Regions from separate parts of the Proteiniborus sp. genome, predicted to be linked through region 2. Evidence: riboswitches for the same ligand, from Rfam matches in the RefSeq annotation. Region 2 holds a riboswitch; the other holds the start of a gene.

Region 1 (7,901 bases), on a different contig from region 2:
GTCTTAATTTTTTTTAATATATCTTTTTTCTTTTTTGCTGGGATATTACTAATCAACAATTCACAATTAACATTGTATTTCTCAAGTAAAGATTTTACACTATCAAAATGCTGAGTTGCTAGTATTTCAGTAGGTGCCATCATTACAGATTGATATCCTGAGTTAAATGCCTTTAACATTGCTAATACAGCAATAATTGTTTTTCCCGATCCTACATCACCTTGAACTAACCGATTCATCTGTTTAGAAGATTCCATATCATTTTTTATTTCATTAAAAACTTTTAATTGTGCAGATGTTAATTTATATGGAAGTGACTCTATAAGATTATGAGTTTTATCATTTCTAGCAAATTGAATGCCTTCATAATTAATGGAATTTCTCTTTTTTAGAAGAAATAAACCTAGTTGCAATACTAATAACTCTTCAAAAACTAATCTTTCCTTAGCTTTTTTATAGGAAAGTCTATCTTTGGGAAAATGAATGTTACTAATAGCTTGGTTAAATGAACATAGATTTAGCTCACTAATAATATTATTTGGCATAATATCTTTAGCATCGTCTAAATACAAAACTAAAGCTTGTTCTATAATCTTAGTTATTTCATTATTAGTTAGACCTTCAGTCAATTGATAAATAGGAACTATCCTTCCAATTTTCTTTCCGCTTCCATTATTTTTTTCATATATGGGATTTTGCATCTCAAAATAATTCTGTGCTCTTTTCACTCTTCCACTAATGTTAATAATATCTCCTATGCTAATATTATTTACTATATATTCTTGGTTAAACCAAGTTAAATACATTATACCTGTTTCATCTTTCGCTAGCATCTTAGTTATTGTCATGTTTCTTCTAGGTTTAAAAGTTTTGGGAGTACTACAAATAATTACTTTTAAATTTGCCTTCTCTCCGTTCTTTAAAGACGATATCTTTTTTGTTTCTCTTCTGTCCTCATATAACCTAGGAAAATAGTATATCAAATCTTCAATTGTTTTTATGCCAACTTTATTTAATAATTTTGCTTTTTTAGGACCTACGCCTTTAATATATTGGACTGATTTATCAAGTATCTCCAAAATGCTCACCTCTATAATTTACTAAGTATATTATACAAAAAATAAACAAGAATCCAAAGTCAATTACCTCGAATTCTTGTAAAACAAAAATATAATATACATTTATTCAACTGAAATCAAATAATAATAAAGAGGCTGTCCTCCAAAAACAACTTCAATATCTAGGTCTTCAAACTCTTCTTCGAGTCTATTTGCAAGTTCATTTGCATCTTCTTCGGATAAATCATTCCCATAAAATAAAGTAATTAGACCATTGTCATCAGTTACCATAGTTTTAACTAAGTCAAAAGCTACATCATGAACATTGTTACCTATTACTTCTATCTTCCCATCAAAAATTCCCATAATGTCATCTTTTTTAATCTCTTTTTCTTCTATGATTGTATCTCTAACAGAAAAAGTTACTTGACCAGTTTTCACTGTAGATATTAAACTTTTCATGTTTGAAATGTTATCTTCCATGCTAAGTTCTTCGTCAAAAGCAACTAATGCAGCTATCCCTTGAGGAATAGTTTTAGTTGGTAATACCTCTACTTTTTTGTTACTCATTTCTTTTGCTTGAGTAGCTGCTAAAATTATATTACTATTATTAGGCAAAATAATAATGTTTTCTCCTTTTACATTATCAACAGCAGTGAGGATATCCTCCGTGCTTGGATTCATAGTCTGTCCGCCTGTAATTACATAGTCAGCATTCAGATCATTAAAAACATTAGAAAGTCCTTCGCCCATTGAAACAGTAATAAAGCTATACTTTTTATTTTCCATTAGTTCTGGATTTTCTGTTGTTTTTGTAGTTGCAGTATAATCAGCTATATTACTCCTATGCTGATATCTCATATTATCTATTTTGATATCTATAAGTTCACCATATTGCAATGCTTTTTGCAATACCTCTCCAGGATTGTTTGTATGAATATGTACTTTTATAATATTTTCCCCACCAACTACAAGCATAGAATCTCCAAGACTCACTATTTTATCTCTAAATACCTTTTCGTCCACTGTTGCTTTGTCGATAATAAATTCAGTACAATATCCAAATTTGATATTTTCATCAGTTTCTGTAAAAAAATGAACAGTTTCACCTTTAGCTACTGTTTCCTCGATTAGTACCTCTTCTTCACCAGTTAAGGCTTCTAGAGCACCTATGAATATAGTAATAAGCCCTTTTCCCCCTGCATCTACAACTCCTGCCTGTTTTAAAACAGGCAACATTTCCGGTGTTTTCTCGAGAGTATTTTCTCCATGTTTAATAACAGCTTTCAAGAATTCAACAATATCAGTTTCTTTTTTTGAAATATTCAAAGCCATATCAGCACATTCTCTAGCAACAGTCAATATAGTTCCTTCAATAGGCTTCATAACTGCTTTATAGGCAGTATCAGAACCAACCTTCAAGGCCATCGCAATTGTAGTAGTATCTACTTTATCAGCATCTTTCAAACCTTTTGCAAATCCTCTAAATAATTGAGAAAGTATTACTCCTGAGTTACCTCTTGCACCCATTAGAGAGCCATTTGAAGCAGCTGTTACAACCTTATCTATGTCATCTGTTTCTAAAGTTCTTATCTGTTTAATAGCAGACTGCATAGTCAATGACATATTAGTGCCTGTGTCTCCATCAGGAACAGGAAAGACATTTAATGCATTGACAGCTTCTTTATTTCTTTCAAGACAGTTAGCTGCTCCAAAAAATAATTTTTTGAGCATATTTCCATCTATGTATTGAATTTTCAATATTAGTACCTCCTTAGCCTACTTTTGTACTCTTACTCCCTGTACATTTATATTTACTTTTTCAACCTTTAATCCAGTTATGCTTTCTATATTGTATTTTACTTTGTCAATTATATTGTCTGCTACCACAGAAATTTTTGTACCAAATTGTACAACTACAAATAAATCAACGATAATTCTGTCACCATCTGCGTAAACCTTTACACCTTTCTTAACATGTTCTTTTTTTAATAATTCAACTAGTCCATCTGTTGCATTTCTACTAGACATTCCAACTAGTCCATAGCTTTCAGTTGCTGCTAATCCAGCAATAGTCTCTATAACATTTTCATCAATATTTATTGTTCCATATTTATTAGTCAATTTCCCTGCCATTTACAGTCCTCCTTTTATTATGGAAAATGAATAAAGGATTATATATTTATATTTTACATTATATTTGTATTATCTTCAACTTTAGAATAAATAATAATTAAAATGAACATAAAAATATCTTCATATTGCAAAAAATACCTAGTATGTGGTACAATAATATATGTTGATTTTGGAAATGTAGTATTAAATAATGATTACTATCTAACCTAGTGGTTTAAGGAGGTGTTTTATATGGCAAGGTTCTGCGAAGTATGCGGTAAGGGAAAAGTGTCAGGACACTTAGTAACTTTCTCAAATAAGAAAAGTAATAGAACTTGGTCTCCAAATGTACGTAGAATAAGAGCTATGGTTAATGGGACTCCAAAAAGAATTTACGTATGCACAAGATGTATCAGATCAGGTAATGTTGAAAGAGCATTATAAGCAGATTACCGAAATCTTTTATGACCTAACCTGGTTTTCTGAACGCTTTTATCAGAAAAATGCAGGCAGGTCAAATGCAACGAGCACACAATTTATGTGAGTGTTAACGAACAAATAAATTTGTGTTGCGAAACTGCTGATTTCGTGCAAGTCGCTTATGCAGTGGCCTAATAAATGGCTTCCAGTATAATGGAAGCCTGTCTGATTTTTTGAGCTAAAATAAATGTCTAGTATTAATTACCTAGAAAATTCTAAACAAAAACCAACCCAAGCAAATCAATAATAAACCTAGTGCAAATACCCACGCCCTTATAGGTATTACTTGAATTATTATAATAACTCCTAATACTGCTAAAACTATTCCTAAAATTTTCTTAACGCTACCATCAATCATATGCTTTCTAAATTTCCATCTTCTATATCCACGCATATAGACACCCCTTATAAGGCTACTATTATATAGTATTCTCCGAATAAAAAAATGTGACAAAAAAGCCGGCAAATTGCCGACTTTCCTATCTAGTCTCTTGATCTTATAACAAGGCATATTCCTTCTTCAACTTTTACTAATCCTACCTCATCCTTTATTGCATTGCTTATACCCAAAGTAGAACCAATGTTAAAATCTACACAATTAGTATCATATTCAAACCCTTGAAGACTAACTTTTGAATTAATTAATGGTATTATTGAAATAAAACTATCTTCTTTATTATTTAACCTAAGTAGATCTTTCGTTATAAATACTTCATTGTGGCTATCTATAACAGTAATATTAATATTTTGATTAATAAATTTATAGAGTAACATTATATTCGCCATAGAATGATCTAGACGACTACCTATAGCGCCTAACAATACAATATCATTAGCTCCCTTTTCAATGGCATATTCTATTGATAGCTCTGTGTCAGTTTTATCTTTATGAGTTGAATGTTTTTGTAGTCCTACTCCTACTCGTTTAAATCTATTTAAAATTTCTAAATCTAATGAGTCCAAATCTCCAATTATAAAATCTGGGGTAAGGTTTTCACTAAATAAATGTCTTGCGCCTCCATCTGCACAAATAACTATATCAGCATTTTGAAAATAATAGTCTATATCTATGTCATTCAAGTTTCCATTGGATATAATCAAAGCCTTCATTTAATCACTCTCTTTACATAATAGCTTTTCTAATAGGCTTCCATAAAAGTATAATAATTATGATAGATATTACTAATTCTACTAATAGATAGGCTCCATTATACCCTAATGAGTATAGCCATGAGTTTATATCAGCAGCATTTTCTGAAAAAAACACAACCCCTGATAAAACATGGCTAATAAATCTTCCGAATATCGCTATAAGTATCCCAAATATTGCACCAACATAATCCATAGTTTTACTGCCAGGGTTTATATTACTTATGTTTCTATATAAGCCACTCAATCCTAGTAATCCAAATGCTATTGGATAATCTAAAAGGAATTGTATTGGATGCACAATGTATGGTTCTAAAATTGCTTGAAGTATTCCATAAACTAATCCTACTATTATTCCAGGTAATGTACCCCATCTTATCCCAATAAGAATTATTGGAATCATACTTCCAGCAGTTACAGAACCACCAAAAGGTGCTTCATAAACCTTTATCATACTTAGTACAGTGGCTAACGCTATCATAATACCACTTTCTGTTAAAAACCTTACTTTCTCTTTTTTTTCGATAGATATCATAAAAAAACCTCCCTTTGTGATTTTAGAATATTTACTAGGGAGGGATTAGTGTCTATTTAGTTTTCAATAGCACATAAGTGCAATGAAATATAATTTATAAACACTTCCCTACGCTAGTGTTAACTAGATCAGGTTAAAGGGTCGAAGCGAAAATTGCCTCCTCTCAGCACTAATGCTCCCCTAGTGTGAAATATTCCTGTTTGCTTACATTATAGCAAGTATTTAAATGAAAGTAAAGCTATATGTTCTTAAACATTTTAGTAGTATTTACAATATCATTACTATTAAAAATAGCTGAGCCCGCAACAAATATATTAGCTCCATAAGATTCTACTTCTTTAATATTGTCTAATTTTATCCCGCCATCAACTTGTATATCAATATTTTTATTAAAACTACTAATTAGATTTCTTAAGTCTATTATTTTATCTTTCATTTGCTCGATAAAGTACTGTCCACCGAATCCAGGATTAACTGTCATAATAAGTACCATATCAATTTCATCAATTATATATTTTATATTCTCAATAGATGTAGATGGATTTAGAGCAACTCCTGCTTTTATTCCAAAGCTTTTTATATGCTGTATAGTTCTATGAAGATGTACACAAGCTTCTTGATGAACAGTAATAATATCTGCTCCTGCCTCCACAAAATCCTTTATGTACAAATCTGGATTCTCTATCATTAAATGGACATCAAAAGGTACTTTAGTTACTTTTCTAATCATTTTTATTACAGGTGCCCCAAAAGTAATATTAGGAACAAAATGACCATCCATTACATCTAAGTGAATTAAATCTGCTCCGCCTTCTTCAACTAATTTAATTTGCTCTTCTAATCTACTAAAGTCTGCCGATAAAATAGAAGGAGCTATTTTTATCATATCTAATACCTCCTAATTCGTTTAATTTCTTGTAACATACTTAAATAATTATCATATCTAGATCTGCTTATTTCTCCGATTTCAACTGCCTTTTTTACTTCACAGTTTGGTTCCTTGTAATGATTGCAACCAGAATATTTACAAAATGAACTTTTATTATATATTTCAATAAAGTATTTTTCAAGTTCATCTTCTTCTAGAAAATCAATGTCTAAAGTACTAAAGCCAGGAGTATCTACGACCCATCCACCTAAATCTAATTCAATAAGTTCTACATGTCTTGTTGTATGCTTTCCCCGACTAGTTTTTTCACTTATACTACCAGTTTGCAGACTCAAATTAGATTGAACATTATTTAGTAAAGTGGACTTTCCCACACCTGAGGGACCAGCAAATACAGTAATTTTATCTTTTAGAATATCCTTTATTTCATCTATACCTTCTTTAGTTTTACAGCTTGTTTTAATAATTTTATAACCTGCCCGTTTGTAAATTTTGTAAATCATATCTGCCTCGCCATCTGAATCTAAGTCAGATTTATTTATGCAAATAACCACATCTAGTCCCTGAAATGATGCTAGAAGTAAAAATCTATCTAAAAGCCATAAGTTAGGACCAGGTTTTTGTGCAGCAAAAACTATTACAGCTTGGTTTACATTGGAAACAGGAGGCCTTTTTAATTCTGTAATTCTATCAAAAATATGTTCTACATATCCGGTATTATCTTCATTATTAATTTTAATCAAAACTCTATCTCCAATAAGGGGAACAGTTTTGTTTTTTCTAAAAAGCCCTCTTGCTCTACATTCATAAATTGTGTCATCTACCTTTACATAATAAAAACCACCTATGCCTTTAACAATAATTCCTTCTAGCATCAATCAATCCTCCTTAAATGATAATTAGATTTCTCCTTTAAATGTGCCATCAAAATATACTTCATATCTTGCATTTTTCTTACCCTTAACCAAAACAGAAATAGATTCCTCACTTGTACTATGAATTTCATTATATATCAATTCTCTCTCATTATCTTGTATTCTATATATTTTTACTTCAACTTCCTCCTTATCCTTTGGTAAAATTATGGATAAATTATTATTTATTAATTCCTCTTCTCCAGTTCCAGTATCATTACCATTATTTGTATCATTAGGTTCATCAGAACCTTTACTTACAGTTAAGTCTATAGTTGTATTCTCTTCCACTTCTGAATTAGCTGTAAAACTCTGCCAAATCACAATGTCTTTATCCACATTCTCATTAAGCTCATATTTAGTTTCTACAAACAGTCCTCTTGAAGTAAGTATCTTCTTAGCTTCCTCTATATTTTCTCCAATAACATTAGGCACGACTACGTAATTAATCTCAGGTCCCTCACTTACGACTAGATTTACTGTAGAGCCTGCAGTAGCTTTCGTATTTCCATCTGGAGTCTGACTTATTACATAATCTTTAGGTATATCACTAGGAACATGTTTAACGATAGGCTTTAAGTCCTTAGCCCGTATTAGAATCTCTGCCTCGTCTACATGCAGATTAACTACATCTGGTACATCGACTTCTTTTTGTCCTTTACTCAATGTTACTTCAATAGGATAACCTGATTTCACAGTTTCTCCTGCATCAACACTTTGGTAAACTACGTGTCCTTCTTTATACTCTTGACTGTACACTT
Region 2 (7,901 bases):
ATAGGTAAGGTTCAGTCCATAGTCAAATCAACGAAGTCTGCAAAAATTATTATTAAGGCAAATAGAGTTCTAGAAGAAACCAAGCTAGGAGACAGCATAAGCACAAATGGTGTCTGCCTCACAGTTACGGAAATTACACATAATAGCTTTACAGTAGATGTTATGGCAGAAACTATGAGAAGAAGTAACCTGCATATCTTATCTCCAGAAGATGAAATTAATCTTGAAAGAGCTCTAAGAGTTGGCAATAGATTAGGAGGTCATCTAGTTAGCGGGCACATAGATGGTATGGGAACCATATCAAATTATGAAAATGAAGATAATGCAGTATGGGTAACAATATCTACTTCCCCAGAGATATTAAGATATATAGTTCAAAAGGGTTCAATCACAATAGATGGAATAAGTCTAACCGTCGCCTATGTAGATGAAAGTGTATTTAAGGTTTCCATAATCCCACATACTAAGGAAGTTACAACACTGCTCAGAAAAAAGGTAGGAGCCATTGTTAATTTAGAGTGTGATATGGTAGGCAAATATATTGAAAAGCTACTTTTATCTAAAGAACAAGCATCTGTTAAACAAGGAATAGATATGAATTTTCTAAGTGAGCATGGGTTTGCATAAAAGCAAAAGGAGGATGAAAAATGTATAAATTTAATACCATAGAAGAAGCTTTGGAAGATATTAAAAACGGAAAAATAATAGTAGTTGTAGATGATGAAGATAGAGAAAACGAAGGTGATTTGTTAATGGCAGCTGAAAAAGTTAGTCCTGAATCAATCAACTTCATGGCTAAGTATGGAAGAGGACTAATCTGTATGCCAATTATAGAAGAAAGGCTTAGAGAGCTTAATATTGGTCAAATGGTAGAAAAAAATACAGATTCTTATGAAACAGCCTTTACCGTATCTATTGACGCTGCAGAAACTACAACAGGAATATCTGCACACGAAAGAGCTTTAACCATTAAGAAATTTCTTGATTCTAAAGCAACAGAAAAAGACTTTAAAAAACCAGGACATATTTTCCCATTACAGGCTAAGAAAGGCGGGGTTTTAAAGAGGGCAGGGCATACAGAGGCTGCAGTTGATTTAGCATCCTTATCAGGCTTGTATCCAGCAGGAGTTATATGCGAGATTATGAATGAAGATGGGACAATGGCAAGAGTACCTCAGCTAATGGAATATTGTAAGGAACATGATTTAAAAATAATTAAAATTGCTGATTTAATAGCCTTTCGACGAAAAAGGGAAGTATATATAAAAAGAGCAGCAGAAGCAAATATGCCAACAAGGTATGGTGAATTTAAAATCATTGGCTATGAAAATACATTAAATGGTGAACATCATGTTGCTTTAGTCAAAGGTGATGTTGCAGATGGTGAGTCAGTTTTAGTCAGAGTCCACTCAGAATGTCTTACTGGTGATGCTTTTGGATCTTTAAGATGTGATTGTGGCGAACAGTTTGCGTCAGCTATGAGGAAAATCGAAAAAGAAGGAAGAGGAATTTTACTTTATATGCGTCAAGAAGGGAGAGGAATTGGCCTTATTAACAAAATAAGAGCTTATTCACTTCAGGATAAAGGAATGGATACAGTAGAGGCAAACCTTGCTCTTGGCTTTCCAGAGGATATGAGAGATTATGGAATTGGAGCTCAGATATTAGCTGATTTAGGAGCAAAGAAAATAAAGCTTATGACTAATAATCCTAGAAAAATTAAGGGACTATCAGGTTATGGCATAGAAATTGTAGATAGAGTACCTATACAGATGAAGTGCAATGAAAGAAATGAGTATTATTTAAAAACAAAGAAAACAAAGCTTGGACATATGTTAAATTTTAGGGAGGAAAAATAATATGAGAACATTCGAAGGAAATTTTATTGCACAAGGATTAAAGTTTGGCATTGTTGTTGGGAGATTTAATGAGTTTATAGGCGGAAAGCTTTTATCTGGAGCTATTGATGCTTTAAAGAGACATGGTGCAGAAGAGGATAATATTGAAATTACCTGGGTGCCTGGAGCATTTGAAATACCCCTTGTTGCTAAGAAAATGGCTAAAACTCAAAAATATGATGGGGTAATATGCCTTGGCGCCGTTATAAGAGGTTCTACACCACACTTTGACTATGTATCAAGTGAGGTATCAAAAGGTATTGCTAATGTATCATTAGAAACTGAAGTCCCTGTAATATTCGGGGTTCTGACAACAGATACTATTGAGCAAGCAATAGAGAGAGCAGGCACAAAAGCTGGAAATAAGGGATATGATGCAGCAGTTACTGCTATAGAGATGGCAAATCTTATTAAGCAGTTTTAGTTTGGGCAGGTTTTGATGCTTTAAATTACTTTGTATTTATTGTAAAAAGAAAACTACTCCTCTTATATTGAATAATTATAATATATATGATAATATTGTTTTGAAATTAAATATAAGATTAAGTACTAGGGGGGCTGGAGAGACCAGCTGAGATTAAGACTCGATAAAGTCTTTGACCCTTAACCTGATCTGGATAATGCCAGCGTAGGGAAGTTGTATTTACTTGTGTTATGTATTAAGCATAAGTCCTTATTTTGGGATTTATGCTTTTTTGTTTTGTCCCAAATATCTTCTAGTACGTAGATTTTTGAAAGGAGGGATGTTCATGTCAACGAAAAAGCTTACCCTATGTGCTTTCCTTATAGCAATTGGAACGTTAACAGGTCATGTATTTTATATTCCTATAGGCGTTGCAAAGTGTTTTCCCATACAGCACACCATTAATATACTATCGGCTGTAATTCTAGGACCTTGGTATGCAGTTGCTAATGCATTTGTAACTTCTCTACTTAGAAACATACTTGGAACAGGCTCTTTATTAGCTTTTCCAGGTAGCATGATAGGTGCATTTTTAGCAGGAGTTCTGTATAAGAAGACTGAGAAACAGATAATGGCTTCGTTAGGCGAAGTATTAGGAACTGGACTTTTAGGCGGACTAGTTGCATATCCAGTTGCAAAGCTGATTATGGGAAAGGATGTGGCTGTTTTCTTCTTTGTATTGCCTTTCATGGTCAGTACTATTGGTGGCACAATAATAGGCAATGGATTATTAAAAGTATTACTTTCAAGTAAATTATTAAAAAACAATAAATAGGGGTGTTTATATATGAAAAATGTATTAACTATAGCTGGTTCAGATAGTAGTGGTGGAGCTGGAATACAAGCAGATTTAAAAACCTTTTCTGCACATGGGGTTTTTGGAATGAGCGTAATTACTGCCATTACAGCTCAAAACACACAAGGTGTTTTTGGAGTACAGGATATTTCTGTAGATATGATAGAAAAACAGATTGATGCAATATTTGACGATATAAAGGTTCATGCTTTAAAGATAGGTATGGTTTCGCAAATAGAAACTATAAAAGTAATATCAGGTAAATTAAAGCAATATTCTCCTGAAAATATAGTAGTAGATCCTGTTATGATATCAAAAAGTGGATATGATCTGCTTGCACCAGAGGCAAAGGAAACTCTTATAAAAGAGCTTTTACCTTTAGCTACGATAGCTACGCCAAATATTCCTGAAGCTCAGGTTATATCTGGAATGAGCATAAATAGCTTAAAGCAAATGGAAGAGGCAGCAATAAAAATACATTCACTAGGAGCAAAAAATGTTCTTATAAAGGGTGGTCATATGGAAGATGACGCAACTGATGTGTTATATAATGGCGACAAATTTATATATTTCAAATCAGAAAGAATAAACACAAAAAATACCCATGGTACCGGATGCACTTTATCATCGGCAATAGCATCTAATCTTGCTAAGGATTTTACAATTGAAGAATCAGTTGCTAATGCAAAGGATTATATAACTACTGCAATAAAACATTCATTATCCTTAGGAAAAGGCGTTGGACCTACAAATCATTTTTATACATTATATAAAAAGGCTGGTGTAATAAGTGAGTAATTCAGAAAACAATAAATTTTCTCTAATAAGTTTTTTTATGCTTTGGTTTGGTGCATCAATATCTATAGCTGAGATTCTAACTGGAGGATTATTAGCGCCAATTGGATTTAAAAATGGATTAATTGCAATTCTAGCTGGACATCTGATTGGTACGATTATTCTGATGTTAGGCGGAATAATAGGTGCAGAAGAAAAGCTTCCATCTATAATGTCTACTAGAATATCATTTGGATTATATGGTTCATACCTATTTTCTATTCTAAATGTATTGCAGCTTATAGGATGGACTGCAGTAATGATAATATCAGGAGCAAGATCAGTAAACCAGATAACTAAAATACTATGGTCATTTGACAATATGACTGTTTGGAGTCTAGTAATAGGTGGGCTTATATGCTTATGGATAGTAATAGGTAGTAAGGGCTGGAAAAAACTTAATTTTATTGCTGTATCTCTTCTATTTGTATTAACTATAGTATTAAGTACTACGATTTTTAAAAACAACGAATTATTTACTAAAATTCCTGCTGGAGATATGACATTTGGAACTGCAATGGAGCTAAGTGTAATCATGCCTCTTTCCTGGCTACCACTAATTGCCGACTATACAAGACATGCAAAGAAAAAGAAAGATGGGATAATAGGAAGCTTTGCAGGATATTTCATAGGCAGCTACTGGATGTATGCTATAGGTCTTGGAGCTGCAATAGTAGCTGAAAATCCAGATCCAGGTGCTATGATGCTCGCTGCCAATTTAGGAATAGTTGCTCTAGGAATAGTAGTATTGTCTACTGTAACAACAACATTTTTAGATGCTTATTCTGCAGGAGTTACATTTTTAAATATTTTACCGAAGCTTGATGAGAGGAAGATAGCAACTATAATGGGGATTATAGGAACCTTAATTGCAATAGTATTTCCAATTGAGCAATATGAAAACTTTCTATATGCAATAGGCTCCGTATTTGCTCCACTATTTTCTATTCTCCTAACGGATTATTTTATTATAAAGAAGAACAGAAAGCTACAGGAAAATCTTCTTGTCAATTGGGGAGCAACTATTGTATGGATAATTGGAATTATACTATATTATCAATTTATAAAATTTGACTTCATAATGGGAGCCACAGTTCCTGTTATGGTAATAACATCAATAATATACTGTTTAAGCTGGAGGGTGATGCTGGGATGGAAATATTACAAGAAGTCGCAAGACTGCTGCCAAAAATAAGAGGGGTAGAACCGCTAATTCATCACATTACTAATTTTGTCACTATAAATGACTGTGCAAATATAACACTTGCCATAGGTGGCTCGCCTATTATGGCATATGATGAAACAGAGGTAGAGGAGGTTGTATCAATGTCATCCTCTTTGGTATTGAATATAGGTACATTGAGTCTTGATATGGTAAGAACCATGATATTAGCAGGGAAAAAGGCAAATGAACTGAATATACCCGTTATTCTCGATCCTGTAGGGGTTGGAGCAACCAGATTAAGGAGCAAGGCTATAGAAGATATATTATCTAATGTAAAAATTACCGTAATCAAAGGTAATATGTCTGAAATTAAAATTGTTTCTGGATTAGAGGTGGAAATAAGAGGAGTAGACTCTATAGCAGATAATAAAGAAAGTGGAAAAACCGCAAAAGAGTTAGCCTCAAAATTAGGCTGTATAGTTGCTATAACAGGAAAACAGGATGTTTTATCAGATGGAAACAAGGTTTTCTATGTGAACAATGGACATGAAATGTTATCAAAAGTGACTGGAACTGGCTGTATGACATCTTCTTTAATAGCTTCTTATTGTGGTGTTACTAGTGACTATCTGACAGCTGCTTTAGGAGGAGTAGTATCTATGGGCATTGCAGGTGAAATAGCCTTTAATTCATTGAAGGACAATGAAGGGCTAGGAAGCTTTAAAGTAAATTTATTTGATAATATTTATAACTTAAATCCAGATATCATAATGAAAGCAGGTGAGATTAGTGTACAATAAATCAAAGGTTAATTATGCCTTATATCTAGTTACTGATAGGGATGTACTAGGTAATAAAGATTTATGTGAGAGCATAGAACAAGCTATCCTAGGTGGCGTAAGTCTAGTTCAGCTAAGGGAGAAAAATGCTAAAACGAAAGAATTTTATAGCATTGCTTTAAAGGTAAAGGAAGTAACAGACAAATACAGTATTCCACTTATAATCAATGATAGACTAGATATAGCCTTGGCTATAGATGCAGATGGTCTTCATATAGGGGCAGATGACATTCCGGTAAAGATTGCTAGAAATCTACTGGGGCCTGATAAAATATTAGGTGTATCTGCATCAAATATTGATGAAGCCATTGAAGCACAAAGCCAGGATGCTGATTATCTTGGAGTAGGAGCAATGTATCCTACAAAAACAAAAAAAGATACTGAAAGTGTAAGCCTTAAAGAGCTACAGCTAATTAAGTCCTCTGTTCAAATACCAGTAGTAGGTATAGGTGGAATCAATGAATTAAATGCTAAAGAAGTAATGAGTACAGGTGTTGATGGTATTTCTGTTATATCAGCTATATTAGGGAAAGATAATGTCTATGCTGCTGCTAAAAAACTTCACAATATAGTAGAGCAAGGGTAGTCCAAGTGGTTAAGTTACTGTTTCTATGCAATTGTATCAGCAATAGGTTAAATTTATAGATACAGAATTAGTCAAAGCATATTTTATGAACAAAGAAAGCTTTGAAAAATATATTAATGAACAAAATGTTGATGAATACTTGGACTACTTACCCATAAAAAATATTCTGATGAAGAATTAAGAAATATTTTACAAGAAAAAATTAAAGCTAATAAAATAAAAGAAATGCAGATAGAAGAAAGAAATAAAATTATAAGAGCCCTGTATCTTTTCCTTGATATTAAATCAAGCTATGATACTAAACTGTTTTTATTTCTCCTGCTGCAATTAATGCTTTTTTAGTAATTAAAGGACCTAAAAGCTCATATATTACAGTTGCCGCAAGAACGATGGTTCTGATTTCTGCTCCATATGGACTAGGTAAAACATTTTGAGCAACCATAGATAATCCAATTGCAACTCCAGCTTGAGGTATCAGAGTATAACCTAAATACTTTCTTATTGTTTCTGGAGCATCTGATATCCTTGCACCTAAATATGAACCGAAAACTTTTCCCAAAACTCTAAATAACACATAAGCTATGCCGATAATGCCAACATTTCTTAACATAGAAATATCTAACTCGACTCCAGCTATAGTAAAGAATGCAATATATATAGGAGGAGTAAACTTTTCTACTGTAGTAAATACTTTTTTGTTATTTGGAGTTATATTTGTTAAAGTGGCTCCAAACATCATACAAGATAAAAGTGATGAAAGATTAAATCGTATAGAAATAGCTGCTGTAGCAAAAACAATAGCAACAATAACTGATAAAAGCTCATTTTCTCCCCTAATTCTCTTAGAAAAAATAATGAGTAATATCCCCATTAAAAGTCCTAGAGCTAATGCACCGATAATTTCTATTATTGGAAGTAAAATTAGATTAGCTAATGAAACTGACTTTGCATTATCCATTAAAGTTGCTGCTATAGAAGTAGATACACCAAAAGCCATTATACAAACTGCATCATCCATTGCAACAACTGGTAATAGAGTATCTACTAAAGGACCCTTAGCATTATATTGTCTAACTACCATTAAAGTAGCTGCTGGAGCAGTAGCAGAACCTATAGCTCCTATTACAATACTAAAGGAAAATGGTTGTCTAAATAAGAATATCATTGCTAATGTCACAAATAACATTGCCATTAATGATTGTAAAAAAGTTATTAAGACAATTCCTTTACTCATTTTTTTCAGATTTAATAAATTTAACTCACTTCCTATACTATAAGCTATAAAAGCTAAGGCAACTTCCGAAATAATTGGAAATTGAC

Evidence for each region. Region 2 has a riboswitch for thiamine pyrophosphate ahead of thiW (energy coupling factor transporter S component ThiW). Riboswitches for the same ligand answer to the same signal wherever they lie in the genome.
Region 1: linked by a shared signal. The riboswitch ahead of thiT (energy-coupled thiamine transporter ThiT) and the one ahead of thiW (energy coupling factor transporter S component ThiW) in region 2 are both predicted to bind thiamine pyrophosphate.

The regions. Positions count from the first base shown of each region.
Region 1 covers NZ_JAWRHZ010000055.1:124,070-131,970, reverse strand. The annotation lists gene recG (ATP-dependent DNA helicase RecG) at 1-1,088, opposite strand, end outside; gene ABV008_RS11530 (DAK2 domain-containing protein) at 1,182-2,819, opposite strand; gene ABV008_RS11525 (Asp23/Gls24 family envelope stress response protein) at 2,838-3,194, opposite strand; gene rpmB (50S ribosomal protein L28) at 3,426-3,617, shown strand; gene ABV008_RS11515 (hypothetical protein) at 3,859-4,047, opposite strand; gene ABV008_RS11510 (thiamine diphosphokinase) at 4,137-4,763, opposite strand; gene thiT (energy-coupled thiamine transporter ThiT) at 4,777-5,337, opposite strand; TPP riboswitch at 5,426-5,529, opposite strand; gene rpe (ribulose-phosphate 3-epimerase) at 5,576-6,223, opposite strand; gene rsgA (ribosome small subunit-dependent GTPase A) at 6,226-7,101, opposite strand; gene pknB (Stk1 family PASTA domain-containing Ser/Thr kinase) at 7,126-7,901, opposite strand, start outside.
Region 2 covers NZ_JAWRHZ010000061.1:168,206-176,106, reverse strand. The annotation lists gene ABV008_RS13820 (riboflavin synthase) at 1-627, shown strand, start outside; gene ABV008_RS13815 (bifunctional 3,4-dihydroxy-2-butanone-4-phosphate synthase/GTP cyclohydrolase II) at 648-1,859, shown strand; gene ribH (6,7-dimethyl-8-ribityllumazine synthase) at 1,861-2,322, shown strand; TPP riboswitch at 2,440-2,550, shown strand; gene thiW (energy coupling factor transporter S component ThiW) at 2,648-3,136, shown strand; gene thiD (bifunctional hydroxymethylpyrimidine kinase/phosphomethylpyrimidine kinase) at 3,149-3,955, shown strand; gene cytX (putative hydroxymethylpyrimidine transporter CytX) at 3,948-5,186, shown strand; gene thiM (hydroxyethylthiazole kinase) at 5,144-5,956, shown strand; gene thiE (thiamine phosphate synthase) at 5,946-6,581, shown strand; gene ABV008_RS13780 (cation:proton antiporter) at 6,880-7,901, opposite strand, start outside.